DNA from 3 places in the Ruegeria sp. N7 genome. Region 1 is predicted to be linked to each of the others. Evidence: riboswitches for the same ligand, from Rfam matches in the RefSeq annotation. Region 1 holds a riboswitch; each other region holds the start of a gene.
What was found. Region 1 has a riboswitch for cobalamin ahead of ACR0ES_RS19040 (DUF4198 domain-containing protein). Riboswitches for the same ligand answer to the same signal wherever they lie in the genome.
Positions count from the first base shown of each region.

Region 2: another riboswitch for cobalamin. It lies ahead of ACR0ES_RS04265 (DUF1636 family protein); the one in region 1 lies ahead of ACR0ES_RS19040 (DUF4198 domain-containing protein).
Region 3: another riboswitch for cobalamin. It lies ahead of ACR0ES_RS08360 (ABC transporter substrate-binding protein); the one in region 1 lies ahead of ACR0ES_RS19040 (DUF4198 domain-containing protein).

Region 1 is NZ_JBQFLR010000026.1:11,962-21,796, reverse strand. Features, by position in the region: gene ACR0ES_RS19075 (hypothetical protein) at 1-596, shown strand, start outside; gene ACR0ES_RS19070 (hypothetical protein) at 589-1,587, shown strand; gene ACR0ES_RS19065 (hypothetical protein) at 1,664-1,879, shown strand; gene ACR0ES_RS19060 (energy-coupling factor ABC transporter ATP-binding protein) at 1,896-2,546, opposite strand; gene cbiQ (cobalt ECF transporter T component CbiQ) at 2,537-3,322, opposite strand; gene ACR0ES_RS19050 (cobalt ABC transporter permease) at 3,322-3,885, opposite strand; gene cbiM (cobalt transporter CbiM) at 3,882-4,493, opposite strand; gene ACR0ES_RS19040 (DUF4198 domain-containing protein) at 4,500-5,285, opposite strand; cobalamin riboswitch at 5,418-5,616, opposite strand; gene ACR0ES_RS19035 (ROK family transcriptional regulator) at 5,737-6,927, opposite strand; gene ACR0ES_RS19030 (substrate-binding domain-containing protein) at 7,117-8,136, shown strand; gene ACR0ES_RS19025 (ABC transporter permease) at 8,244-9,317, shown strand; gene ACR0ES_RS19020 (ATP-binding cassette domain-containing protein) at 9,317-9,835, shown strand, end outside.
Region 2 is NZ_JBQFLR010000001.1:850,043-859,877, forward strand. Features, by position in the region: gene ACR0ES_RS04240 (hypothetical protein) at 1-307, opposite strand, end outside; gene ACR0ES_RS04245 (BRO-N domain-containing protein) at 1,363-1,647, opposite strand; gene ACR0ES_RS04250 (hypothetical protein) at 1,853-2,050, opposite strand; gene ACR0ES_RS04255 (AAA family ATPase) at 2,719-4,350, opposite strand; gene ACR0ES_RS04260 (NAD(P)-dependent oxidoreductase) at 4,826-5,839, opposite strand; cobalamin riboswitch at 5,924-6,128, shown strand; gene ACR0ES_RS04265 (DUF1636 family protein) at 6,223-6,597, shown strand; gene cobW (cobalamin biosynthesis protein CobW) at 6,602-7,657, shown strand; gene cobN (cobaltochelatase subunit CobN) at 7,661-9,835, shown strand, end outside.
Region 3 is NZ_JBQFLR010000004.1:184,831-194,665, reverse strand. Features, by position in the region: gene ACR0ES_RS08375 (DUF3299 domain-containing protein) at 1-485, shown strand, start outside; gene ACR0ES_RS08370 (carbohydrate porin) at 482-1,660, shown strand; gene ACR0ES_RS08365 (hypothetical protein) at 1,775-2,155, shown strand; cobalamin riboswitch at 3,025-3,217, shown strand; gene ACR0ES_RS08360 (ABC transporter substrate-binding protein) at 3,371-4,375, shown strand; gene ACR0ES_RS08355 (FecCD family ABC transporter permease) at 4,390-5,421, shown strand; partial or broken gene ACR0ES_RS08350 (ABC transporter ATP-binding protein) at 5,418-5,927, shown strand; gene ACR0ES_RS08345 (GlxA family transcriptional regulator) at 6,819-7,769, opposite strand; gene ACR0ES_RS08340 (GntR family transcriptional regulator) at 7,936-8,646, shown strand; gene ACR0ES_RS08335 (dihydrodipicolinate synthase family protein) at 8,654-9,571, shown strand; gene ACR0ES_RS08330 (aldehyde dehydrogenase) at 9,577-9,835, shown strand, end outside.

The sequences.
Region 1 (9,835 bases):
CCGGCCAGGCTGTGCCCACGTCGCAACTGGCCGAAATCCTCAAGGCTGCGCCTGATCTTGCAAGGGCGGGAACTGATCTGACGGGCCTGAAGGAGTTGCAGGCGCAACTGGCGCTTGAAACGCAATCGGTCGCCGCCGGTCGGGACAAGGCCATCGACACGGCGACGGATCTGACCAAGGAGCTGGTTGGAAAGGCCACGGAACTTGCGGGTAAAGGTCAGGAAATCGCTGCCGCCCGCAAAGAGGAAGAAGCCAAGAAGGCCGCCGCTGACAAGAAGGCATTCGACGCCAGCAATGCCGCCAAGATCAAGGGGTTTGAGGATATTGCCAAGAACGCTTCGGGTGTTTCCGCGCTGATCGGTGGGCAACCGGATGGCAACCGGGCCGGTTTCGTTCAAAACCTGTTCAAGGATTTCCCCGGCGGGGCTGCTGCTTTGGCCAACCCATCCAACACGCTGCTTCTGGCCAAGCTTTTCGGGGCCTTCACCAAGGCGAACGCGGATGCCGATGACGGCAGCGCGACCAAGGCCGGCAGCCAGTCGGTGCTGGATTTCCTCAATGGCCTGAACGCCCCTGCGGAGGACGACAATGAGTGACACGAGCACAAATGTGACGGACAAACCGGGAATTGATGAAAGCCTTGCCGAGGCGATCATCAACATTCTTGAAACGACCAACTCTCCGGCGATCCAGCGTGCCCGTGAGGTGATTGCCCATAGGCTTGCCATTGCGGGCGATATTGCCCCATCGCGCATCCCTGCGCCGCGCAACATCACCGAGATCGGCGGCTATATCAATCTGCTGAGCGAGTATGGTGAGGCCGAACAGCGCGCACGCATGATCGCGGCCGCTTTGGGTATCGCGGGACCGCAGATTTCGCTGCCGCAGCCGGGTGCCATTCCGCCGATGTCTTTCATCACCCGCGACGGGGCAAGGCCCGTAGGTCCGCAACAAGCCAGTTTCCCGCTGAGCTTCACGATCCGCAGTGATTTCGTTCCGGCCTTCGACAATGCGTTGCAGGAAATCGCGATACGTGGCGGTGCGGTGCCGATCCTGACACCTGTCAGGGTCCTGCCGGCCGCCGGATCAGGCCCGGTGACCGACGGTATTGCACAGCTGGCTTTGATCGGTCGGACCCTCAGCCTGGCACCAACTGCGGCGCTGCATGCCGTGGCCACCGACCCCCTGTCGCTCAGCCGTCCGACTGCGGGTGGCGGGTTCGAGGTTCTGGCACGGGTCATCGACGCCGCCGCCCCGATTGCCGGGACCATCGCGGCGGCAGACTGGACAAGCTGGGAATGCGATGCTGCTGCCTGTTCCGAGGTTGACAGCAACGATGCGCGCTTTGCCCTTTCACCGATCCTGAATGCGGCCGGTTGGCACCAGGCGGCTGATCCCGGCAATCCCAACAGCCTGTCCGATCCCGGCAGCTGGGCCGCGTGGCAGAACATCACCGGGCTTGTACCCGGCGTCACACGGTTCGCGGATGAGCTGCAATTGCTGTACCCTGCCGAGATGCTCATCACCTCGCCGGTTTTAAACCAACTGGACAATGTCTGGACGGGAAGCGCATTCGCCGCGCCATAGGACCCCCTCTGCGACCGCAACAATGTGATTTGGCGGCACTTGGCTTTTGGGGTTACGCTTGAACAGGAGGGCCGCCATGCAAAACCCGGAACGTTTCGAAAAATTCTTCTTTGCCAAAGTTGGCATGGGCGAAGCCTGCGGTTGCGCCGAGCGCATCATCGACGTTTTCGAATTCAACCGAAAAGGTGGTGCGCAGTCGAAACACCCGGTGAAACAGGACCGGCGCGGACGCCTGTCGTTTCGGGCATGGGCGGTCAGATATGGGCTTATAAGCCGAAAGCGGCACAGCTGAACACGGATTGGTCCTGTCAGACAGCCACCAGTTTTCCGTCTCGCAAATCGAGCGCATCCGGTGCCAGTTCGGCGCGGAAGGCCGGGGAATGGCTGACAAGAAGGATCGCTTGCGGCAATGCCCGGAGGATTTCCAGCAGCCGGGCCTCGTTCCGTGGGTCCAGCGCGTTGGTAGGCTCATCAAGCAGCAGAACCTCGGGCTCCATCGCCAGAACGGTCGCCAGCGTAACCAGCCGTTTTTCACCCCCTGACAACTTGTGGGTGATGCGGTTCTTCAGATGCATCAGGTCCAGATCACCCAACACGCTTTCAACGATGGCAAGTGCTTCGTCGCGTGTTCTGCCCAGGTTGAGCGGGCCAAAGGCGATATCCTCGGCGACGGTCGGGCAGAACAACTGATCATCCGCATCCTGAAACACAAGTCCCACCCGGCGGCGCACGTCGTGAAAATCGGCCTCTTGCACCCTTTGCTGACCAAAGATCGTGACCGTGCCGGACCGTGGGCGCTGCAAGCCAAGCGTGATACGCAGCAAGGTCGATTTTCCCGCCCCGTTCGGGCCCGTCAGCGACAGGCGTTGACCGGCGGACAGGCTGAGGCTGGCACCATCCAGAACGGGTGGCTGACCGGGGTAGGCAAAGCAGATATCTTCAAGCGCAATCAGTGCCATGCAAAATCCAGTATGATCAGACCCGCGCAAAGAGCACCAAGACCTGCGGCAAAAACAATGTCCCTTCGGGTCAGGGCAAAATCCTGAAGAAGCAGCATACGGCCTGAAAACCCCCGGCATTTCATCGCATCAAGTATGCGTTCGGATCTTTCGATCGCGCGCACCAGCATCATGCCAACGAGATAGCCAAAGCTGCGATAGGTGTGCCAGTTTGTTGCCGGGCGAAAGCCGCGCACTTTCATAGCCGCGCGCAGGCGCAGGTATTCTTCCCGCAGAACCTCGATATAGCGGATGGTGAACATCAGAAGGTGAACCAGCTTTTCGGGGCAGCGTAGGCGGTGCAAGGCGTGGCCAAGCGTAACCGGCTCCATCGTGCCGACCAGCACCATAAGGGACAGGATGACCGCGTTGGCCGTCAAGGCGATCTCGACCGCTTTCCAGAAACCCTGCCAGCTTGCAGGAAACCCCCAGAGCGTAAACATCGGGTCGCCGGGCATGGAGAATGGCAACAACACCAGCATGAACAGGATGAACCCGTCCATCATGGCCATGCGTTTCAATGTCTTCCGCCAGGGCAGACGCGACGCGGCAAGAAGCGAAAGGGACACCGCCAGAGCCGCGCACAGCGCTGTCAGCGAGGACACCGCCACTGTCACCACCGCGAAGACAACCGCCATAACGATCCGCATCCTAGGATCAAGCGGGTTGATCGCGCCGCGCCGCTGCGCGCCCGCTTTGACCAGCGTGTTTTCCTGTTGCCCCAGAACGTGCGCCATCAAGCCGCCAGCTTGCGGCGTGCCGCAAAGTAAAAGCCCAGACCAAACAGACCGACGATATATCCGATCCCACCCAGAACAGTTTGCAGGTCATTTTGTTCGCGGTATGCCGCTATTTCCCGACGCAGCGGGCGCAGCTCATCCCGAACGGCCCTGGCAATGACCTGTTGTTGTTCTGTGCTGAACACCGCCACTGTCTGGGCAGGTGCGTTTGTTGGCGGGGTGTCGGGTTCCGCTTCAACGCCCATGATCCGGGCGACATCCGCAGCGGGCATGGTGACCTCGGCCACATGTCCGGCACCAAGGTTTGCAAAGAATGTATGGGCCACCGGCGCGTTTGGCGTGTAGATAAAAAACCCGTCTGCATCTGTTACGATACGGCCCAGCTCGGCTCCGTCCGGGCCGTTGACGATGACCTCGGTATCGCTTGCCATGTCGCCGTTGGAAAAGCCGATTTCGCCTTCGATGGCGTCACCGGATTTAAACACTCCGGCTATGACCTTATGCGCCAAGGCAGGTAGGGGTGCGCAGCACAGCGCCAGAATGATTGCCAGATACCTCATGCGACCGCTCGTTTGACAAACAGCTCGGGCTTGACCTTGCGCGCCAGCAAAACCGCGAACCCAGTCAGGATCGCCTCGATCGCCATGACAGGAATATGTGCAAAGAAAACAAGCTTGGCCACTGGCAGGAATGCATCCCCGGACAGGGCCAGTGAAAACGCAACCATGCCGGTTGTGGCGGCGATGGCAAAGGCACCGCCGACCCCGCCCCATATCGCACCTTGCAGAGGTGAGCCATGGGCGATCAGGCGGCCAAAGATCAGCCCGGCCAAAACCGCGGGCAACGCGATGTTCAGGGTGTTGATCCCCAATACCGTCAACCCGCCAAAGCCAAAGAAGACGGCCTGCAGCAAAAGCCCGACGAACAAGGCCGGGAATGCGGCCCAGCCCAACAAAAGCCCGGCCATACCGTTGAGGATCAGATGCACTGACGAAGGGCCAATCGGCACATGGATCAGCGATGCCACGAAAAAGCTGGCAGACAGCACCCCCGCAGTGGGGATGCGATCAAGATCCAGCGACCTGAGGCCCATGGCAATCCCACCCGCCGCAGCGACGGCTCCGCCGATCACGACCGGGTTGGACAAGGCTCCGTCAACGATGTGCATCTACGGTTACTCCAAATCCCAGGCGCGGATCCAGATGACCGCGTCCTGACTGAGTTCTTTGCCGTTGTGTTCGGTCACGGGACCGGCGCCGAGTGCGGCAAATCCCCAATATCCGGCTTTTGGAACGCCAAACGTGAAATACCCGTTATCATCCGAAGTTGCGACCAATGCACCACCCGGCATCGGCGAGACCGACGGGGCGGAAGCGGCCGCGCTTTCCATGTTCGGTTCTGCGGCCATGTACTCGATCTCGATCTCGGCACCCGCAACCGGTTGGCCTTCGGCCATAACCCGACCTGTAAACGTCGAACCCGCGATGATGTTGGTTGGTTTGTTGAGCGGGATGATCTCAACCGGCAGGCCCACCGGGTTCATCCAGTCGGTCGGCAGTTCATTGCGGTTCATGAATGCCTTGGCGATCTGCTGGATATAGATATCCTCGGATTCCTCATAATAGGGCTGGGGAACAGTCACCAACACATAGTCGCCCGACCGTTTGACGGGAACATAACCCTTGAATGCCGCGCCTTCGTTTTCGCCGCCGGTGAAACGTACGGGTTCCAGGGTATCCAGCAGATCGGTTTTCTGACCGTTGTGGATCACGTAGAATTCCTGCGGCTTGTCCAGATCCATGACATGCCCGTTCGAGAACGGATGCCAAAAGATCAGCTTGACCGGAACATTCCCCGGTGCGTCGATCATGGTGTCAGCGGTGTATTCCAGCAGGAAATGCGCATTTGCCATCGCTGGAAGCGCCATCGCCACAGCGGCTGCGGAAAGCAGCTTGGTCATCAATAGTCGTCCTTGTCCCATCGCACCAACCCCGGTACGAGATGCGTTTTGACTGCGGGGACGTCCAAGCTAAGCTGCTTTTTCAAGCATCCTGCTCCGACGCACATCCCGTCGCCGATTAGGAGTGCCCTTGTCAAAGGCACATGTCCGGCAGGTATCCTGACTTGCGGGTCAAAGCGTTGGGCTGGCCTTCCCGGATTAACTCCAGTGGCACTTCAGCCCTGCTCGCCGCTTACAGTTGCGGGTGCAGTTGCGGAGTTGGGCCAAAGCCCGCACCGCATTCCCTATTGATTCCAGAGCACGCCCCGGAACCGGACATGCCGAGCGGCTTGCCAGACTTCTTCGGCATCCGTCAACGATCAATTGCGCTGGCTGTCAAAAAGTTTAGCGGGCAATGCCCTTTTTCCGGCGGATCCGCTTTGGATAAAGGTCGGGGTTTTTCGGGAATGAACTACCCTTCGAGCAGGTATCTTTCCGACAATGGCAAACTGGCCGCCCCCAATGAGCGGGCATCCGGGCCTGCCGTCCCCACCTGCACCAAGGGCCGTTCAAGCCCGGTCAGGTTCATGTCAGATAGTTTGACCTCGACCAATTCCACCAGCCGCGCCTTGATGCCTGCGGGCATCCAGCCATCAATCTTGACAGATTCGAAGTCGATCAGGCTGCAAGACGAGACGATGGCATGTGCGATCCCGTGCGCCGCTTGTTTCAGCCAGTTCTCAAGGTGGGTTTCCGGTAGGTCCCAATGCTGTGTCGTTTCCCAGATTGAGCCGGCTGTTTCGGCATTCCCACCAACTGCGCGCTCCAGCACATAAAGACTGGCGACATCTATCAATGGTTTCACTCCGCCTGCGTCGTCCGGCACGGGCAATGGGCCAAGCGCACCGGCGTTTCCCCGCCCCGAAAAGATCGAGCCGTTCAGAACCACCCCGCCCCCGATGAAGAAGCCCACATAAAAATACAGGAAATCTCGTGGGCCTTCCGCCGGGCCAAAGACCAGCTCGGCACCGCAGGCGGCCGTTGCGTCGTTCTGCAGGAATACCGGCAAGTCATAGCTTGCGGCCAGCGCGCCTTTCAGGTCCGCGTCACGCCACGGATCCATTTTCTCCTGCGGAACCTGCAATGTCTGCGCCCAGTCCCAAAGGTAGAACGGCATCGCAATCCCAAGACCCGCGATCCGGCTGCGCGCCTCGGGCGACAGTGACGCCATCACTTTGTCGAGGCTTTCTTTGGAAAAGCTCAATGTCGCCTCGGGCGTCGGAAAATCATAAGTCCGCCGCTCACGGTGCCTGACATTGCCAAGGAAATCCGTCAGCACCAATTCGGTACTGCGCCGCCCGACTTTGAGCCCAAAGAAATAAGCGCCATCCGGGTTCAGGCGCATGGGAACCGAGGGCTGTCCGACTTTTCCCCGGATCGGTTCGCCCCGCAGAAGCAGCCCATCGGTTTCCAACTGGCGCATGATGACCGAGACCGTCTGCGCCGACAGCCCGGTCATCCGCGCGATTTCAGATTTTGCGAGGGCCTGATGGCGCCGGACCAGTGACAGGACAAGCCGTTCATTTCGGGCCCGCATTCCACTTTGGTTGGTGCCGCGCATATCTGGCTCGCGTACGCCAGTGGTATTGTCCAAAGAGTTCATTGCAGACACGGCCATCCCCTTCATGACGACAATGTTGAAACCCTTCCTTTCTGTCAATAATAATTAAGAGTGATTTATTTATTGACTCGAAATTCGAATCTTGTGATGGTTTTCACGTTCGATCGGGCCGGTTTTCGCCCGATCAAACGTATGCCCGGACGGGCATTGGGAAAACTGGGAGGACTACCGATGAAACTTGCGAAACTTGCAGGCGCCACGGCGCTGGCGGTTACGGCCATGGCAAGCAGTGCAATGGCCGAAGGTGAAACCGTTTGCCTGATCACCAAGACGGATACCAACCCTTTCTTTGTTAAAATGAGAGAGGGTGCGACCGCCAAAGCCGAAGAGCTTGGCATGACGCTGAAGGCCTTTGCCGGCAAAGTCGACGGAGACCACGAAACTCAGGTTCAGGCCATTGAAACCTGCATTCTGGATGGCGCAAAGGGTATCCTGCTGACCGCGTCGGATACGTCGTCCATCGTTCCGGCGGTGCAGCAGGCCCGCGATGCCGGGCTGCTGGTGATTGCGCTGGACACCCCGCTTGAGCCTATCGACTCGGCCGACGCGACCTTTGCCACCGACAATTTCCTTGCGGGGCTTCTGATCGGACAATGGGCAAAAGCCACTCTGGGAGATGCGGCAAACGACGCCAAAATCGCCACGTTGGACCTTGCGGTCAGCCAGCCCACTGTGGACGTGCTTCGCAATCAGGGGTTCCTGCAGGGGTTCGGTGTTGATCTGGCCGATCCGAACGTGATCGGCGATGAAGACGACCCGCGTCTTGTTGGCAGCGATGTCACCGCTGGCAACGAAGAAGGCGGCCGCCGCGCGATGGAAAACCTGCTGGCCAAAGACCCGATGATCAACGTGGTGCATACCATCAACGAACCGGCGGCAGCGGGTGCTTACGAGGCGCTCAAGGCTATCGGGCGCGAAAATGACGTGCTGATCGTTTCCGTCGATGGCGGCTGCCCCGGCGTGCAGAACGTGGCGGACGGGGTCATCGGCGCAACATCCCAGCAATACCCGCTGCTGATGGCATCGCTGGGCGTTGAGGCTGTCAAGAAATGGGCGGACGAAGGGACGAAACCCGAGAACACACCCGGTAAGGACTTTTTTGACACTGGCGTGGCGCTTGTGACGGATAAGGCCGCCGACGGCGTCGAGTCCATCTCGGTTCAGGAAGGCATGGACCTCTGCTGGGGTTAAGCTGAACGTGTGGAAGGCCGCTGCGCGGCCTTCCACTTATCAAAACCACCCACACGCCCGAAACCTTGCTAAAGTCGTCATAAACCTGACGCTTTGGGGGAAGTTCCATGTCCGATTCTTCACGACAAGCCGACGATTTCGAAACCGCCGCAAAGGGCAGCCCAGAGCAAGTTGCCGAATTTGACGATCACCAACGCGGATTTGTCGGAACGGTTCAGCATTTTCTGCATGTGAACCCGTCGCTGGTCCCGCTGATCGTCCTTGTCGCTGCAATCGTCATCTTTGGTGTCTTGCTGGGCCCCAAGTTCTTTTCGCCCTTTGCGCTGACATTGATCCTGCAACAGGTTCAGATCGTCGGGATCGTGGCCGCGGCGCAGAGCCTTGTGATCCTGACCGCAGGCATCGACCTGAGTGTTGGGGCCATCATGGTGATGTCGTCGGTTGTGATGGGGCAATTCACTTTCCGCTATGGAATGCCGCCTTCGGTTGCGATTGTGTGCGGCCTTGCTGTTGGCTCGGCAATCGGGGCCTTGAACGGGTTTCTGGTCAGTCGCATCAAGCTGCCGCCATTCATCGTCACCCTTGGCATGTGGCAGATCGTTCTTGCGGCGAATTTCCTTTATTCACAAAACGAAACGATCCGGTCGCAGGAGATCGAGGAACACGCCGCCATCCTGCAACTGTTTGGTGCCAAGTTTAACGTGGGCGGGGCGGTGTTTACCGTTGGTGTTGTCTTCATGCTGGCGCTGATCCTCGTCCTTGCATACGCGTTGCGGCACACGGCCTGGGGCAGGCATGTCTATGCCGTCGGAGATGACCCCGAAGCGGCAGAACTGTCTGGTGTCAACGTGCACCGTACGCTGATATCCGTCTACATGCTGTCCGGGCTGATCTGCGCCTTTGCGGGCTGGGCCCTGATTGGCCGGATCGGGTCGGTTTCGCCAACCTCGGGCCAGCTGGCCAATATCGAAAGCATTACCGCGGTCGTGATCGGGGGGATATCTCTGTTTGGCGGACGCGGGTCTATTCTGGGGTCCCTGTTTGGTGCCCTGATCGTGGGTGTCTTTACGCTTGGGCTGCGGTTGCTGGGCGCGGATGCACAATGGACGTTCCTGCTGATCGGCATCCTTATCATCGCAGCGGTCGCGGTCGACCAGTGGATCAGAAAGGTAGCAGCCTGATGGAACCCATTCTCAAAGGACGGAACCTTGTGAAACGCTACGGCAAGGTGACTGCGCTGGATCACTGCGATTTTGACCTGATGCCGGGTGAGATTCTGGCGGTGATCGGCGACAATGGCGCGGGTAAGTCGACGCTGATCAAGGCAGTGTCCGGCGCAGTGACGCCAGACGAAGGCGATGTTTGGCTGGAAGGTCAAAAGGTGAATTTCCATTCCCCGATCGACGCGCGTGAAGCCGGTATTGAAACCGTCTACCAGACGCTTGCCATGTCCCCTGCCCTGTCGATTGCGGACAATATGTTCATGGGGCGGGAAATTCGGCGAAAGGGGCCATTGGGATCATGGCTTCGAATGCTAGACCGTCCGGCAATGGAAAAGTTCGCCCGCGAAAAGCTGAGCGAACTGGGTCTGATGACCATCCAGAATATCAATCAGGCCGTCGAAACCCTGTCGGGTGGACAGCGCCAGGGCGTTGCCGTGGCACGCGCGGCGGCATTCGGATCCAAGGTCATCATTCTG
Region 2 (9,835 bases), on a different contig from region 1:
GGGGTGAACGCGGTAACTTGTGGTCGAATATCGAGTCACCGAGGAAGTCGGTACGCATCGACCGGATTGGTACCGAGACCGGTGGGAATACCTCACCAGACGCGAGGAGACGTCCATAGGTGACAACAATGAATGCTGTTAGGTCACGGTCAGATCGACGTAGACCGAGCTTCTCAGCAGCCTTGAGCGTGGCTGTGCCGACAACGGCAAAGTCAGCGTAACTCAGGCGGTACTTCGAGTATTGGACATCGCCGGTCAGCACCTCATCCTTGCGACCGGGAGGGACGCAAAGCCCCTGACGGCCCATGTAAGTCCCTCCTGCAAGGAAGACGTTATAGCGGTGTCCCGTATCGAGGAACTCTCGGGCAAGAACGTAATGGACGAAGGCCCTGACAATGGCTGAAGCGTTAGGCTCGTGTCGTCTGCCGATGAGGAGATGCGGCAACCGCTCCCTTGCTCTGCCGTATCTCAGTACGGCCATCCTGTATGTGGGTCGATCTGACCAATCACCGACACGATGCCGCCCACCTCGGATTAACCTGACGGCCTCGACAACCTCTGATTTTGTCGGCTTGGTCTTCCTCAAGACCGACCGGGCAACTGTGTTGATAGCGTGACCAGGTATGAAGCCCCCAAGTGGAACCCCTCGGCTCCTGACGACCGACTGACAGCGGGAACACAAGCCCCACCGCTGGGGTAGCCGTTGGGTGATCTCATAGGCAGGAAGCGGATTAGTGCATGTAGCGGAGGCACAGACGCCGTAGAGGCTGGTAATCATGACGGCCTCGCTGAACGGTTACGCTGGGTTGTGCTTTGGGGATACTTAGGGGGCGTCCCACCAAGGAATAAAGAGACGCCCCCATCAACCCGCCCAGATGCACAAGCTGACAGTGCATCACGGGCGAGATGAAACGGTAAAAGGTCTCACTACATCGACCCGTCAGTAACGACAGGGATGCGTGTGAGACCTGAACCAACATCGACCAAGGACCAAGGTCGAAGCGGCATAAGGATTAGGATTGATGGTTGTCGGTGATGGACATTCACCCAACGTACACTGATGGGGAACCGTGAAGCCTCGAGAGGAAGCTGATCGTGTAACTAGAGGTAAATCTCATTGTATCTGTTACTCATAAGCGTGCAGTAATTCCAACCCATTGATTTACAACGAGGTGTACCGAGGGTGTCATCGACCGGTAATGATCATCATCGATCATCAACACAGAGGAGTTACCGAGGGTGAACCTATGGGGGAACTCTGGGTGATACCTTGAGGTATAACTTTTCGTTTCTTCTCTGTCTCATAAGGGTGCACTAATTCAAATCCCCTTGTTTCATTGGGTTTCTGGCACCCGAGTTCCCTCATCGGTCATGGGGTGATCCTCCGTCCTTGCGGATCGACGGTAGGACAACCTGAGTGACCCAGTTTTGGAACGCACGGGCCTCGGGTTTGTCGGAGCGCATGATGATCTTGTAGAGGCCGCTCTCAGAGATCAGCTTGTTGGGGCGTCCGCGTGTACCACCGTTCAGTCTCAGTAGCCTAACTTCCGTCTGACCTAAGTTAGACGTCGCGTTGGTAACATTCTTGATGGCGAGAACGTCCAACACGTCCTTGGCGACGAACCACGGGTTCCCGTCGATCTCCACGACGCGGATGGTGTTGACCTCGCAGGTCCTCGACCTTCCATCTTGGCTCCTGTGAGCCTTTGATTTTATTGGGAAATAAGAGGCTAAAAACAGAGGTCAGGTAGGGTGACCTACAAAACGCTGTTTTAGGGGTTTAAGAGCCTCGGCCAGATGGACACCAGCCGAGACGTTTTGGGGTTAATTCAGAAGTCAGCTGTAATTGACCCTACTGTGGCAAGCCCATGCTTCTCGCGACGGTGAGCAGGTCGTCGATCTTGTTCTCCAACGCGTAGAACTCGTCGTCGGTGTATTGATCAGCAAGTGATCCCATTGCTACCGCGTGTTCTTCTCGCAGATCGGCGATCTTCTCATCGATGGCGAACGCAATTGCATCTTGGGTGTTCGCGAAGTGTGTCAGTGTCATTTGGTAATTCCCTCTATTCCGTGTCTTATGGGACCTGAATAGAGGCGCGGAATCATCGATGTCAATAACAATTGCGCGGCATTTGTGTAAGGATTACAATATGTTAACCCCTACGATATCGCAAGTATCTGTGGTGAGGAATAAGGCTATACCGCCCTTAGTTTGAACATCCAGACCACCACGCTGGAAAGGACAAGAACAAGCCAAACACACGACGAACTGAGCCACCTAACCGACGCGCTTGTCTAAGTGGTGGCCAAGAGTATGCTCATGCCCCGCGCATGCAACTCAAGGTCAAACCCCGCGTGATCCCGCTAGGTCATGGACATCATGACACTTAACATAATCGCCATTATTGACTCATTGAGACTGAGCAATATCAACTACTTAGATGATCGGACATGACTTACGCCTCCCGAAGCACAAGATGTTGTGCCGTCGGTGACCTCTGGGTTATCTGCGAGGCGCTCATCCCCTGCCCGGTCGAAGGGCGTACCCTGGGTGGTGACTGATGAATTTACTGGGGGTTCACTGAGGGGGTAGGGGGGGGCCGGGGAAAGGATCACGTAATATTAACCCGCTCAGATTTTTGGCTCAAAATCCGAACGTGTCATACGCAAGTCACCGCCCCACTCACTCTTGTTACTTTTCCGCCTTTTTAACTGGTTCTACTTTAGGCTAGACAGATGGCTCTCCAAGTTTCCCAACAGACCACGAAGCGCCAGTTGGAAATCCATATTTCTCTTCGTCCGATTCACTACGGCCTCTTCAAAGTACCATGCACTTTTGAACCGCATCGCCTCGGCAATCGTCTTTGGTATTCTTGTGTGTTTGATAGCATATCTACTGACGATGAAATCCAAGTCATTTCGGTTTTGCGCATCAGTAAGTTTGTCCAGTTCTGTTTTGAACGTTGTCTCTTCCGATACGACGATTCTTGCGCCTTCCGTCTGCTTGATCTGACGCCAATCTGGAAGTTTTCTAAGAAAACGGTTTCTTGCTGAACGTTCAGCGCGTCGTGCGGCTAGGTCTTCTTTTGTATCGGTATCAAGAACGGCTAGAGCAGCGCGTTGTGCGTCCTCTGACATCTTCTTTGCATCACTACCAAAGACCTCAGCTTGAACCAAAGCCATCTCATTTACTGAACATGAAGAATAGAATACGGATTCAATCGAACTTCGTTCGAGCGCAAAAACTTTCTTTGACTCGAGCGCGGACACTTCATCATCCGTTCTATCATCCCTATCGATCAATCCAATAGGGCTAAGCCAGTGTAGTCCAGTGGTCCCTTCAAGCCCCGCAACAGAACGCTCCACCTCACGGCAACTTCCACGTGGAACGACCGAAACCTCGGGATACAACGCCGAAACAAGAGGGAAATCCAAACTTCCACCGGCGTTGCCTTCAATAAACAACAACCTGCGACGGGCACCAAGTATAGCCCTTCTGATTTCACTGGGCACTTCGACACCCGGCATAAGTACGTCGATGTCCCAGCCATTTGCTCGCGCTCCCGTCCAACTACAACTTCGCACGATCACGACCTTCGCATCGGGATTACAACTAGGGAGTTCTGGCTCATGTGTCGCAATAACGAAACAGCAGTCTTTTCTCTTCTCAAAAAGCGCGGACAACATCGGTTCCGTTATTGCCCGATGCAGGTGCCGTTCTGGTTCATCAATGAGGAACAGTGTTCCGGGCCTTGCAGTTAAAACCTGCGCGGCGATCATTACCGCGTTTCTCTCGCCATCCGATAAGAGCGGAATGTTGAAAGTCGGCCCACCGCCGTGACTCGCTAAAACGTCACCAACGTCATTTATGGAAAGCTGAACTGACAAAGAACTGAACGACAAAATATCGTTCAATGCCTCCAAAGGAGATGGCCTTTTGGCATAGATTTTTGCGGATTCAAATTGGTCGCTTTTTAAGAGTTCCAGAACATCTCGACCTACAGAGTTTTGAGCGTTAGCCAGATCAAACAAGGCAATCTGCGTTCTATGAGAGGCGTAATCATCTTTCCAACGTGCTTCGTCTTGCTTGTCTCGAGCGTTGATAGTGCTTTGAAGCTCCATTCTGGCTTTTGGGGTTACGTCAACAGAACTTGAGTTCAACCAAGACTGTCGGTGGGCTGCTATCTTAACTACGGACGGCGCACCCGCTGTCTGATACAACTGCGTAATTAGTGCAGACTTCCCTGACCCGTTTGCGCCCACTACAAATACAACCTGCCCCTCAAAAAGTGGGATATTGGTTTCCGCGAGTTGATCTACGAGAGATGGTATTTTCCAGTCGTGTCTCATTATTATTTGCCACCCTTTGCCGCCTCAAATCTTGTTGAAAACAATTACCTAAATCCAATCCTGCTATCGATGGTGTTTACGCACAAGAGAAAGCTCTAAGATATGGTGTGATGATTAGAATGTAGAAGACCCACTGCATCTAGGATGGATCGAGGAAGTCAGCTTTACAAAACTGAACACTCGTTAACAAAATACAAAAGGGAGGATACAAGGCGGATAATCAGGAGGATATCAATAACTTAACTTATTATTTTTATTAAGTTTTTACTTTCATCTTATAATCCGGTACTCGCCTCCAACCACATCCTAATCGCTGACTTAACCCCGCAGTACGCGCGTGCGACGCTTGGTATTTTCAGACGTTCATGGCCCGCGATTCTGTCGAATTGCGGGCCAGATATTGCGTGTTTTTCGGAACTCCTGCCTACCCCTGCTCGTTCACGGGGCGCGATTTTGTCTGGTATATGCTTTACGTTCAGGCGCGCCCTTGTGGCACAACCTCGTATCCCGGCTCTTCCGGCTCATCATCCGTCATTTCGGCTGGAAAGCCCGGGGCGGTGATATCCAGGCCGGTTGCCTCTTCCAGCCGTTTGATAATATTTGGTGAAAGCTCGCGTTCGCCATAGCGCGCGATACCATCGTTAAAGATGCTGATCATCACCGGGTTTATTTCCAGCGGCACCCCGGCGCGGTCGGCGACCTCCTGAAACAGACCGATATCCTTCTTCACCAGATCCATGGTGAAGGAAATATCGCGCGACCCGTTCAGGATGACCTGACTTTCGGTTTCGTGCACGAAGGACGTGCCGGACGAGATTTTGATCGCCTCATAGGTCGTGTTCAGATCCATCCCCGCAGCCTTTGCCGTAACCAGTGCTTCGGCGCAGGTGATCAGGTTGGCGGTGGCAAGATAGTTGGTCATCACTTTCAGCACCGACGCCGAGCCCAGTTCACCGGTGTGCAAAACCCGGCGGCCCATTGTCGTCAGGAACGGCAGAATTCGTTCAAACGTTTCCCGGTCGCAGCCCGCAAAGATCGAGATATTGCCCGTCGCGGCACGGTGGCACCCGCCAGAAACCGGGCAATCGACGGCCGCACCGCCGCGCGATATGACTTCGGCACCCAGGTGTTTGACTTCGGCCTCGTCCGTGGTCGACATCTCCATCCAGATCTTGCCGGGGCCCACTTCGGGCAACATCTCCTGCATGACTGCGTCCGATGCTGCCGGAGACGGCAGACAGGTGATCACCGCATCGCAATCGCGCATCAACTGGGCGGGCCCTTCTGCCGCCTTTGCGCCTTTGGCGACAAACTCGGCCACCAGATCCGCGTTCAGGTCATGCACAGTCAGATCAATGCCGTTGCGCAAAAGGGATCCCGAAAGCTTGCCGCCTACGTTACCCAGACCGATAAATCCCACTTTCATATGACGCATCTCCAAGTTCGTCGTTTTCCCGTCATGCGACCATATACCGAACACGTTCTTCATGCCGCCGAACGACGCCTACAGGTCGCTTTTTTCACCTTGGCTTATTTGTTGCGCGCGAACCGCTTGACAAGCGGGTCAGCGGTGCCGCATGTCCCTGTCGTTGGTGTCGGCGACAGCCGATGAAAAGGGAATGCGTCAACGGTTCATCCGCCAAACGCAGCCGCCCCCGCGACCGTGACCGGAGAGGATGCCCAATGCCACTGGCCTGTGCCGGGAAGGCGGGACATCCGACAGAGCGACCGCTCTGGCATCCGCAAGCCGGGAGACCTGCCAACACCCGAAGTTGAAACCGGGCGGGGTGTTCCGGTGTCGGGTCCATGTGCAGACGTGGTGCCCGCATGAAACCCCGTCCCCCGCGAAGAGGATTTGGGGGGATGAGAGACATGACCGAGACCGCACCGGTAGAATTACTGGTCTGCACGACTTGCCGCCGGGGTCTGCCCTTCGAGGATGATGCTGAGCGTCCCGGCACATTGTTGCACAAGGCCTTGGAACAGGCTGCCCTGCCAGATGGCATCATTCTGAAACCTGTCGAATGCCTTTCGAACTGCGATCAGGGCTGTTCCATCGTTCTTCGGGGCGGGCCGGATCGCTGGACCTTTGTTTACGAGAACCTGAACGAAGTCGATCACGTCGATGTCATCATCGATGGTGTGACCAAGTATCTGGCCACAGACGATGGTCTGGTGAAGTGGCGCGACCGTCCTGAACATTTCCGCAAAAACTGCGCCTCGCGCATTCCCCCGATTGGAGGCTGAGATCATGTCGAACCTAGAAAAACTTCCCGTCACCGTGATCACCGGCTTTCTGGGCTCGGGCAAAACCACGCTGGTGCGCCATCTGATGCAGAACCCGCAGGGAAAGCGTCTTGCGATTGTTGTTAACGAGTTTGGCGATGTGGGTGTTGATGGCGACATTCTGAAATCCTGCGCGATACCGGATTGCCCTGCGGAAAACATCATGGAACTGGCAAACGGCTGCATTTGCTGCACCGTGGCCGATGACTTCATCCCGACCATCGAGGCGCTGATGGCGCTGGAACCGCGCCCGGATCACATCCTGATCGAAACATCCGGCCTTGCACTACCCAAACCGCTGCTGAAAGCATTTGATTGGCCTGATATCCGTTCGAAAATCACCGTTGATGGCGTGATTGCGCTGGCCGATGCCGAGGCTGTGGCCGCCGGTCGCTTTGCTCCGAACGTTGAAGCGGTGGATGCCCAACGGCTGGCTGATGACTCGATCGATCACGAAACACCCTTGTCCGAGGTGTTCGAAGATCAAATCTCGTGCGCGGATATCATCCTGCTGACCAAGCCCGATCTGGCAGGTCCCGAAGGTGTCGCGAAAGCCAAACAGATCATCGCCACCGAGGCGCCGCGCCCGCTTCCCGTCGTCGAGGTTGCAGAGGGTGTCGTCGACGTACGTGTCGTGCTTGGCCTTGAGGCTGCCGCCGAAGATGACATGGACGCGCGCCCGTCACATCACGATGGCCATCACGATCATGAGCATGACGATTTCGAGAGCATCATCGTCGAGTTGCCGGAACAGACCGACCCTGCGGAACTGGTAGCCAGAATCGAACGTCTTGCGACTGAGCTGAATATCCTGCGCGTCAAAGGCTATGCCGCCGTCGCTGGCAAACCGATGCGCCTGCTGGTTCAGGCTGTCGGCGCGCGGGTTCGTCACCAATACGACCGCCCGTGGGAGCCCGGTGAAGAGCGCCGCTCGCGCCTGGTCGTGATTGCCGAGCATGACGACATCAAAGAAGCCGAAATCCGTGATATCCTCGTGGGTGTGACCGAGGTTGCCGAGTAAGTCATGCACGTCGTCTTTCGCGAAAGCCACGGGCTCGAGGAAACCGAGACCCCAACCGATCTGGGCCAAAGCCCGGGTGATCTGGTTGTGCTGTCCTTTTCCGACAGTGACCTGGGCGCTTTCGCGGCGGGCTGGCATCGCGGCGGCGGGCCTGAGGGGCGGATGCCCACGATGCGGCTGGCCAATCTTGCGGCGCTGAAGCACCCTCTGTCCGTCGATACCTATGTCGAACAGACACTTGAGGGCGCAAAGGGCATCCTGATCCGTCTGATAGGTGGCGTGCCCTATTGGTCTTACGGGCTGCAACAGGTTCTGGCACTGGCGCAAGCCAAAGGCATCGCGTTAGCCGTTTTACCGGCGGATGGGCGTGAAGACACTCGGTTGGATGAGTATTCGACCCTGCCCCTCTCGACCCTGAGGCGGCTGGCACATCTGTGTGACACCGGCGGCGAAGTCGCCGCGCAGGCCGCATTGGCCCAGATGGCCTTGGCAGCAGGGCTTTATGCCGGGCCAGTGATGGGCGCGAAAACCCTGCCCGAATGCGGTGCGTGGTGTCCAGATCAGGGTGTCGTCCCGGTGGGTTCCGCATTCCAGAGCGATACGAAACGCATCCTTGTCACCTTTTATCGCGCGTATCTGACATCCGCAGACACCGCCCCGGTCGCGGCCCTGATCCGCAGCCTGCGCGCCCGCGGGCTTCAGGCGGTGGGTCTGTTTGCCCCGTCGCTCAAGACCCCAGCCGCTGCCGACTGGCTCAGGGAACAGGTCGTCGCCTTGCGACCGTCGGCGATCATCAACGCCACTTCATTCTCGGGCAAGGGCGCGTCCGGCACGTCGCCTCTGGACGCAGCGGATGTGCCGGTGTTTCAGGTCGCTCTCGCCACCTCGCGACGCAAGGCCTGGGCGGAGGCCGAACGCGGCCTGTCACCCGCCGACCTCGCCATGCATGTGGTATTGCCCGAAGTGGACGGGCGAATATCGGCAGGCGTTGTCTCTTTCAAAGAACCGGGCAAGCGCGATCCGCATTTGGAATACTCGCGTTTTGCGCATCGGGCCGAGTCGGACCGGATCGAGGCGATCATCGATCGGGTATCGGGCTGGCTTGCCCTGAATGACAAACCCAAGGCAGACCAGATCCCCGCGTTGGTACTGTCCACATATCCCGGCAAAGACTGGCAAATGGCCCATGCGGTTGGTCTCGACGCGCTGGCCTCGGCTGAGGCGATGCTGTCTGATCTTTGCGGTGAAGGCTACGACATCGCGGCTGGCGATCCGGTTGCCGACGCACTCTTGGACGCCCGGATATCGTGGCCGCTTGAGGATTATCTGAGCGCACTCGCTGAATTGCCCCAAACCCTGCGCACCGATCTGCACACCGTATGGGGCAATCCTGAGCAAGACCCAACTTTCACTCAGGGTGCGTTTCACTTCACGGCTTTGCGACGCGGCAAGGCGCTGGTCGCACTGCAACCAGAGCGCGGAACACCCGAACTGCGTGATGACGACTATCACGACCTTTCGCGTACCCCGCGCCATAGCTATGTCGCCTTCTATTTGTGGCTGCGCAAAGGTCTTGGCGCGGACGCGCTGATCCATATCGGTGCGCATGGCACACTGGAATGGCTGCCCGGCAAATCGGTCGCCCTATCAGCAGACTGCTGGCCCGAGGCGCTGATCCGTGACCTGCCGGTGATCTACCCGTTCATCGTCAACGACCCAGGTGAGGCCGCGCAGGCCAAGCGCCGGATCGGCGCGGTGACCCTGGGCCACATCCCGCCCCCCATGAAAGAAAGCGGAACGCCTGACCGGATGGTGCGACTGGAAGCCCTGCTGGACGAGTTCTCAAACGCGGACGGCCTTGACCCCAGACGCCGTGACCGGTTGCAGGAAGATATCCGGGATGAGGCGCAAGCCATTGGGCTGGAGCACGATCTGGGCCTGAACCAGGCCACCAGCACCGCGGAAGCAATCACGCGCATCGACCGCTTTGTCTGCGATATCAAAGAAAGCCAGTTTGGCGACGGGCTGCACGTCTATGGGCGTGTTCCGGATGTGATCGGCAGTTTCGACCCAGCCCCATCCGCCCATGCCGAACGCAAGGCACTGATCAATGCGTTGGCTGGCAAGCGGATCGAGGCTGGCCCGTCCGGCTCGCCCTATCGGGGCCGCTCTGACGTG
Region 3 (9,835 bases), on a different contig from region 1:
GAATTGACGTCGACTGGTTACTCGATCAGCGCGAGGTTGTGACTGAACGTCGAAGAAAGGCTGGAACGAGCGGAAACCCGCAATTCGACGGCAGAACAATCACACTCGCGGGCTTTGCCATTCCTGCTCCAAGCGATCCGGACGGCCGGCCTGTGGCGTATTTGGTGCCAGAAAGAGGGATGTGCAGCCACATGCCTCCACCTCCGCCTAACCAGATGATCCGTGTGCGGTTGAACGGGGACTGGGCGCCTAGCTATTTCCACGAACCCGTTCGGCTGACAGGCACGCTGACTATCGATCCTTCCGTTCATAATATGATGGTTGTGGATGGCCTCATGCCTATGAATGCGACTTTCCAGCTAGTGGCGGAACGTGTCGAAACTCTGGAAACCGAGGCAGACAGGTTGGAATGGAAGCAGCGTGCTGCTGATCGCATCCGCGCGGCAGGAAATCGCAAGACCGGTGGGGCACAGGCGTCAAAATGATAAGACTTCTGGTTGCCGCATTGAGCATTGCATTTGCTGGCGCAGCGTCGGCTCAGGGACTATCCGGGCCATCTTCAGTCGAAGCCGATCTTGCGCCCGGAGACGGGCTCACCGATCCGCAATATCGTTCCGATTTTCCACGCAACATCGCACCGGGTTGGTTTCAGTGGAAAGACCGACTGGCTGAGGGTGGTTTTCGGTTCAACATTGACTACCTGGCATTGGGCCAAACCACGGATGCTGATCTGGGAACCGGCGAAGCAGCCAGCGGAATTGCGCGGTTCTACGGCAGTTGGCAGGCAACTGAACGGGGGTCTCTGACATTCAAGATCGAAGACAGGCACAGTTATACTGACGTTGCTCCGCAATTTCTCGGGCTGGATGGCGGAGCCCTTTCAATCACGGGAACAGCCTTCAATGACAACGGTTTGCTTCTGACCAATTTGTTCTGGACCCAAAGGGCTGAGAATGGGTCGTGGGCGCTGCAAGTCGGCCAGATTGATGTAACGGACTTTGTGGATATCTACGGGTTGGTAAGCCCCTACAGTGGTTTTCAAAACCTGTCTTTCAATACCAACCCGACAATCAACACGCCCAACCAAGGCCTTGGTATTGCCGGCGGGGTAAAGCTGAGCGAGAACCTCTACGCCGTTGCCAGCGTATCAGACGCAAACGCCGACCCGTCCGATCCAAACTTTGATGTGTTTAGCGACGGCAATCTCTTCAAGTCGCTCGAACTTGGGTACACGTCCGGCTTTGATCGCATCTACTTCGACAATATCCATCTGACCCTCTGGCATGCGGATGCGGCTGACGATGGCAGTCGAGCAGAAGATTACGGCGCAGCGTTTTCCGCCGCATGGTTTGTTGACAATAAATGGATGCCGTTCTTCCGTGCAGGGGCCTCGAAGGGAACCGCAGCGCTTTATGAACGGTCGATTTCTGCCGGTCTCGGTTACTATGGTCGCAACACCGATTTGGCCGGTCTGGGCCTAAACTGGGCCGAAGCAAGAGGCATAGATGGCGATCAGTTCACGCTTGAAGCTTTCTACCGCTTTTCAATCTCACCCGGACTGCAGATCACGCCATCGGTACAATTCATTTCCGACCCGCTTCTAAATCCCGATCAGGACCGGATTACCCTGTTCGGTCTAAGAACCCGGATCGTTTTCTAATGCGGGGTGAAGGCAGTCACTAAGGGGTGTGCCAAAGGGCAACTAAGAGAGATCAAGCGCGTGCCGGAATTTTCAACGCCGGTCGAATGAAGTTGGGAAGCAAAGGAACAATCTATGAAGATTGCATACGGAATTCTTGCAGCCTTAGCAGTTGTGTTTTTCATCCTTGGAGGCAGCGATGCCCATGCCAAAGACAACAAGGGTAAAAAGCCGAACAAGGGGGGCAAGAACGGTGATGTCAGCATTCAGATAGAAGACAAACCCGGCAAAGGCCCAAAAGCTGTACCACCTGGACAGATCAAGCGCTACACGCGCGGTGCCAAGCTCCCATCTGACCTGGAGTTCGAGGATATTGGGGACCTTTCCAAATGGAAGCTTGGGGAGCCGGGCAAAGGAAACCGCTACATTCTGGTCGATGACGAAGTCCTCGAAGTTACGAATGACCTGTCTACCGTGGTCGATGCCGTCGGCATCGTCGGTGATCTTCTAAATTAGGCGAAAGTACGATGTTTCAGGGCAAGAACTACCTCGTTTGCCCTGACGCTGGCCGGGGCGATCATTTGTGAACCCCGGCCCAAGTTCAAAACCCGGATCCGAGGCGCTACGATGATAAAGGCCCTTCTTGTTCTTTTTGCGCTTGCTACCTTTTCGTCAGCACGCGCCCTACTCGCTCAGGAAAACGGTGCAACTGAAGTCCCGCAAACAATACGCTTTGAGGGCTATGTATAGCCCAGTCGCGAAGCAGAACTGTCGCCTTTGGTGGACAATGTGGTCAACCGGACTTTGCAAAGTCTGCTTTCTGCGCATCGCTGACGTAGTACAGTCGGGATGCTGCGCGGCAGAGAAGCGAAGCTTTGCCCGATAAAGCGGAAGTTGACCCGAGCCATCTCAACATCCGATTTCGGTGCAGTGGGTAGCTCTCGAAAAAGTCTTCGAGGTGCGATGCTCGCCGAAGCCCGTCAAATTTGCGATGGACTAGTGTTGTTTCAATATTTGCGGCATGGGCCGGCACTTCTAGTGGTCTTGGTCTTTGTTCTACTTTTGCACGCTTATGCCTCCTGATTTTGGTCTTGCACGCTTATGCTTCACGCGTTGCACAGTTATGGTGTTTCATCAAATTTGTCGCTCTTTAAGCTATTGTTTTTAAGAGATTTTTTTGCACAACCTATGCGAGAAAATACTGATTCGTGCACGCTTATGCTCAATTTGCACCTAATATCACACACTATGAATCTAGGTCCGGATTTTGGCGCGTTCTCAGCGGCTTTTCTGATATCAGCGCCATGTTGAGACGCGCAGGTGCATGCTCTTGCGAGAAAATAGGAAAGACCCCGGAGTTTTTTCTTGCCGCAGGGTAAGTGTTAAGGTACCCGCGTTTTACCGGTCCCGATGTGGCTAAGAGGGAATCCGAGGTGCCTTTTGGTGCCAACCGGAACTGCCCCCGCAACTGTAGGCGGCGAGCGCTGTCCATTTCCGTCACTGGGCCATTTTGGTCTGGGAAGACAGGACAGACAAAGACCCGTCAGTCAGGAGACCTGCCGGTATGAAACCGAAACACACCGGGCGGGGTTGTCCGGGGAGGTTGCCGAAGAAACGCGCCGGGCGGTCTATTTTCTACCCTGCGCTCACGGCAGGCAGTAAAGCGTCTGTTGCTTCGGTAAATGCCCATTCACCCGTTCTCTGGTCATTGACACATGGAGATCGATTGTCATGTTTCTACGCACTGGCCTGATTGGCCTTTCCTTGCTGGCTACCAGCGCTGCCGCCGAAGGAAACTTTCCCCTAACTATCGAAAACTGCGGTCACTCGGTCACGTTTGACGCGCCAGTGACGTCGTCAGTCACGGTCGGCCAAGCCGCGACCGAGGTGCTTTATGCGCTGGGTCTGGGCGAGCAGGTTCTTGGAACCTCGGTCTGGTTCAACGAGGTGCTGCCTGAATATGCCGAGGTGAATGCCAAGGTAGAGCGTCTGGCAGACAATGATCCCAGCTTTGAAAGCGTTGTTGCCAAGCGGCCGGGACTGGTCGCAGCGCAATATGAGTGGCATGTCGGACCCGAGGGCATCGTCGCCACGCGTGAGCAATTTCACGAACTGGGCATTCCAACGTACGTAATGCCTGCAGATTGCATCGGCAAAGACAATACAGTCGGCGGCGATGGCACCCGCCTGCAAGCGTTCTCGACCGATACGCTGTATCAGGGTATCGAAGAACTGGCGGCAGCCTTTGATGTATCCGAACGCGGCACGGACCTGGTTGCCGAGTACAAGGCCCGCGAAGCCGCAGCCGTCGCCAAGGCGCAAACCGTGAAGCTGGACGATGTGTCAGCCGTATTCTGGTTTTCCTCTCCTGAAATGGAAAGCGACCCGTTTGTGGCCGGACAGAAAGGCGCACCGGGATACATGATGAGTAAATTGGGTATCCGCAACGTCGTCGAGACGGATGAAGAATGGCCAACAGTGGGCTGGGAAACCATTGCCAAGGCCAATCCGACGGTGATTGTTATCGCCAAGATGGACCGCCGTCGCTTTGCTGCGGACGACTACCTGAAAAAGCTGGAGTTCCTGCGCACTGATCCGGTGACCAGCCAGATGGATGCGGTCAAGAATGACCGGATCGTCATTATGGATGCGCAGGCCATGGACGCCACCATCCGCGCAATCCCGGCGCTGGAGGATCTGGCCGAGAAGCTGGATACCATCGGAAACAACCTGTGAACGAGGTCGCCGCAATCTTACGGCAGGGTTTCAAGGCTGCGTGCCTTACCGTGCCATTGTTGATTGCGGCGGTTCTTGCGGGCGCGATGATCGGGGAAACCTCTCTGTCGCCCGATTTGGTTCTCTCCGTTCTGGCCAACAAGCTGGCCGGAGCGGACTTTCCTGTCGACCCAATTGATCAGGGTATTATCTGGAGCTACCGGATTCCTCGCGCTCTGGTCGCTGCGTCCTGCGGTGCCGGTCTGGCTGTCGCAGGGGTCGTGTTGCAGGCTTTGCTGCGAAACCCGTTGGCCGACCCTTACATTTTGGGCATTTCTGCCGGGGCCTCGACGGGTGCCGTGGCTGTAACCATCGCTGGTTTGGGTGGGGGGGCTTTGTCGCTGTCTTTTGGCGCGTTCAATGGCGCGCTTTTGGCTTTTGGTTTTGTCGCGTTGCTGGCCCGAGCCGCTGGCGCAGGGGGCGGACGGGTTGCGACGGCACAGATCGTCCTGGCGGGAATTGCCGGGTCTCAGTTGTTCAATGCGCTGACGGCCTTCATCATCGCCAAATCCGCCAATGCCGATCAGGCGCGCGGGATCATGTTCTGGCTGATGGGAAACCTCAGCGGCGTGCGCTGGCCGGATGTGTATCTGGCCATTCCGGTGGCCCTTGTCGGTTGGCTCATTTGCCGCTTTCACGCCAGAGCACTGGACGCCTTTATTTTCGGCTCTGATTCAGCGGCCTCGCTGGGCATATCGGTACGTCGGGTGCAGGCAACCCTGATCTTTGCGACCGCGCTCACGACAGCTGTCATGGTTTCTATCGTCGGATCCATTGGCTTTGTCGGGCTGGTCATCCCTCATGCTGCCCGGTTCCTTGTGGGACCGGGGCATCGCAGGCTTATCCCAACCTCCGCCTTGATCGGAGCGGTCTTCCTGATCGGCGCAGATATCGTGTCGCGCATCATCATCCCGGGTCAGGTTCTGCCGATTGGGGTGGTCACCGCTCTGATCGGTGCGCCTGCCTTTGCCGTAATTTTGGTGCGCGGCCAGAGGAGCGCCCGATGAAGATCGAGGCGCAAAACCTGACATATTCCGTTCGCGGCAAGACTTTGCTGTCAGACGTATCCTTTGTCGTGGAGCCCGGCGAAACACTTGCTTTGGTCGGACCTAACGGTTCGGGAAAATCAACGCTGATGCGCCTGCTGGCGGGGTTGGTACGTCCGGTTTCAGGAAAAGTCGTCATAGCGGGTCATCCCGTTTCGCATTTGTCGCGCAGACAAATTGCCCAACGGATTGCCATCGTTGAACAACAGGCTGATACGGCCGAACGCGTGACTGCACGATCCGTGGTCGAACTGGGCCGCACGCCCTGGCTGTCGGCCTTACGGCCGTGGCGCGCCGAGGACACCTGGCAAGTCGACAAAGCCCTGCAAACCGTGGAAATGGCCGATATGGCACACAGAGAATGGGCGACATTGTCGGGAGGAGAGCGCCAGCGACTGCACATCGCACGCGCTTTGGCTCAGCAACCGGGACTCTTGCTTTTGGACGAACCGACCAACCATCTGGACATTCATCACCAACTGTCGATCCTGAACTGTGTTCGAATTCTAAAAGTGACGACAGTGATGGCGCTGCACGATCTGAATCAGGCGATGGCCTGTGACCGGGTGGCTGTTTTGTCAAAAGGGCGGCTGGTCTCTCTTGGCCCGCCCGAACATGCCCTGTCTTTGGAAACCGTTTCAGAAGTTTTCGGTGTCAAAGCACAGTGGGGGTATAGTGCCGGCGGGACAGAACGATTTCTGTCCTATCATCTGGACTGACGGATTCCGATCGCTTCTGGTCGTACAGGATATCAGTGTCGTCAGCGCAGCATGTCAGATACGTACAATCTACGGCCTCAAAGCCATATTCCAACGGCGCGCAATCTTGACTTGGGTTTCCTCACAACCCGTCAAGTTGCCCGTCGAATGCTGTCTTGATTCTGACCTGGATTGGATTCGTTCGTATTTTTGCCTTCAAAGATGATCAGCAGGCGCGTTGTCCGAGCGTGGGTCGACCAAACCTCAATGATATGTTCACTACTTGTTTTGAACCGTGAAACAGATTCCTTTTGGAAACCTCTGAGGCTTGACACAAATCACGACACGCCATCAGGTTGAACAGATTGCGGCGACCGCATGTCGATATTGCAGATTACCCACAATCAAAGCCTCAATCTGAGCCTTAAATTAACGGTAGATTAACGAAACAGGGCACAACAAATCTCTGGATGACAAGTTCTTGATATACTTATGCCTATATCGAGATTTATTGGTGGGTAATCCTGCCGGTCTGTTGACTAGTCCAGTTTTTAACGAGGGGGTATCCCGGCAGGATCAGGGGGTGCCAGATCAGGCCAGTTCGAGGCCAACAGATCGCGGCACCCCCGCCGGTAAGCGCGAACCAGCAACCCATCTTTTTCAGTTGATCTTGTTGCGTTGCGCGTGCGGCGTGATGCCGAAACTGGACCTGTATACCCTAGAGAAATGACCCGGATTTTCGAAGCCGCAGGCCACGGCGACTTCGGTGACCGACGCCTCGGTTTGCAAAAGCAGCTTCCGGGCCCGTTCCAGCCGCATTTCCATAAAGTACCTTTTAGGGGAAGTGTTTAAGTATTTGCCAAACAACCGTTCAAGTTGACGGGTGGAGATACCCAAATTGTCTGCAATGAAGGATGGTGAAACTGGGGTTTCCAGACTGTCCTGCATAATATCTATCGCCTTTGCCAGATGGGCATTGCGCATTCCATTGCGCGACTGCAGCGAAACGCGCTGCTTAGCGGTCGCATTACGCACAGTGTTATAGACCATTTGATCCGCAACATCGGTGGCCAGCTCTTCGCCATGGTCGCGTTCAATAAGATGCAGCATCAGGTCTGCGGTCGCGGTCCCACCTGATGCGGTAATGTGTTTTTCGTCGGCGACAAAGACGCTGCGCACCAGATTGATATCCGGAAAGGCTTCCATGAACGCGTCGTGGTATTCCCAATGGATCGCCGCCTGCATACCGTTGAGGAACCCGGCCTCGGCCAGCAGCCACGCGCCGGAACACAATGCCCCGATCCGCGTTCCACGCGCTCGTTCGCGCCGCAGTGTGGCCAGAAGGGAACGGGTCACGTGGTCACGCATGTGAATGCCCGACAAAACAAAGAGCTGATCGCACTTGGACAGTTCCTCAAGTCCGGAATGCACGAGGGTGACGGACCCATTGGAAGACACGGCCTGCTCGCCCTGTTCGGATACAAATGACCAGCGATACAGCTCTTCGCCACTTACAAGGTTGGCGATTCTCAGCGGCTCGACCGCACAGGAAAAGGCGAGGTGCGAAAACTCCTCGACCAGAATGAAGGCGAAGTGCTGCGTCTGAGGCATGAGCAGGACCATTTCCAAACTGGGCCGACGCCCGAACGTGAGTCTATTTTGCAGACACCCATGCTGCACGAGATTTTTTTGTATACAAGTTGTATTTTTTAGAAATACAAAACTGTGACCTCCGCGATTCGAACGCAGCGGCCACAGGACATAGTGAGGCCAAAGGATGAAAGACGAAGCCAAGTCGCGCAAAAATGCGCTCAGAGAACACCTGAAGATGTCCATCCTGACGCTGCGCCTTCGTCCAGGTGACGATCTGGATGAGGCGCATCTGTCCGATGAATTCGGCCTGTCGCGCACGCCTCTGCGCGAAGTGTTTCGTCAACTGGCTGGCGAAGGCTATCTGGATCTACGGAAAAACCGCAGCGCCCGTGTTTCGGAAATGTCCTACACCACGCTGCGAGATTTCTTCCTTGCCGCGCCGATGGTTTACGGGGCCATCCTGCGTCTGGCGGCAGTGAACGCGACTAACGCGCAAATCGAAGAACTGAAAGCGGCTCAGCAAGCATTCAAAGCTGCCCTTCGTTCAGGGTCGGCCGAAGATCGTGCACTTGCCAACAACCGTTTTCATGACGTGACCGGAGAGATGTCCGGCAATGTCTACCTGCTGCCGTCATTCAACCGGCTGCTGATCGATCATGCACGGATTGGCATGACGTTCTACCGGCCACAGACAGTTGAAATGTCCGAAAACCTGTCGCTGGCCAGCCAACAGCATGACGCGATCATCGCAGCCATCGAGGCACGCGATGAAGCCGCGGCGGCGAAACTGGCCGAGGATCACTGGAACCTGTCCCGGGATCAGATCGGGATGTTCGTGATGCCTGACGCGCTGGATGTGCCGATGGGTATCCCACCATTTTCGAAACCCGCATGAGGACGGAATGAACCCGATTTTCAAGTTTGAAGGGATATATACCCCTGTGGTCACCCCCTATCACGACGATGGAAGCGTGAACTGGGACGCCCTGTCCGACGTGATCGAATACCTGATCGAAAATGGTGTGCACGGCCTGATTTCCGGCGGATCCACGGGTGAGAATTATTCCCAGACCGTGGCGGAGCGGCTGGAACTGGCCAAATTCACGCATCAGCGCCTGAAAGGGCGGTTGCCCTTGGTGGTTGGCACGGGCGCGATGCTGACTTCGGACTCGATTGCGTTGGCCGCGGGCGCGCGCGACATCGGCGCGGACGCCATCCTGTTGGCCAGCCCGCCCTATTCGGTACCGACGGATCGCGAAAACGCGCTGAACGCGCTGGCCATCGACAAGGCCGCCGACCTGCCGGTGATGCTTTACAACTATCCGCACCGTACCGGCACAATGATGGGGGAAGAGTTCCTTGACCGCGTAGGTCGGAGCCGAAATTTCTGCGGCATCAAGGAAAGCTCGGGCGATATCAACCGGGTGCATCTGTTGGCGCGGGATTATCCGCATATCCAGCTGGGCTGTGGCATGGACGATCAGGCACTGGAGTTTTTCGCCTGGGGCGCACCATTCTGGGTCTGCGGCGGTTCGAACTTCCTGCCAGCAGAACATGTGGCATTGTATCAGGCCTGCGTGATCGAAGGCAACTTTGCCAAAGGGCGCCGGATCATGTCTGCGATGATGCCGCTGATGCGGGTGCTGGAACAGGGTGGCAAGTTCATCCAGACCATCAAGCATGGCGTCACCATGAACGGGATCGACGCGGGTATCATGCGGCCTCCACTGAAGGGCCTGAACAAAGATGACAAGCGCGCGCTGGAACAGGTGACGCGCGTGCTGAGGAAGACAATCGCTGACATCGTGGCTGAGGGGTGACAAACATGGATCTGCTGACACAGGACGAATACAAATCCATCGCCGCAGGTCTGAACCTGCCGACAGGTGCCTTTATCGACGGCGCATTCCGTCCGTCGTTCTCGGGCCAGACCTTTGCGACAGAGAACCCTGCAACCGGTGAAAAACTGACCGATATCGCATCCTGCGATGGAGCGGATGTGGATTTTGCGGTCGCGAAAGCTCGTGAGGCGTTTGACGATGGCCGCTGGAGCAAGCTGCATCCGTCTGATCGCAAGGATATAT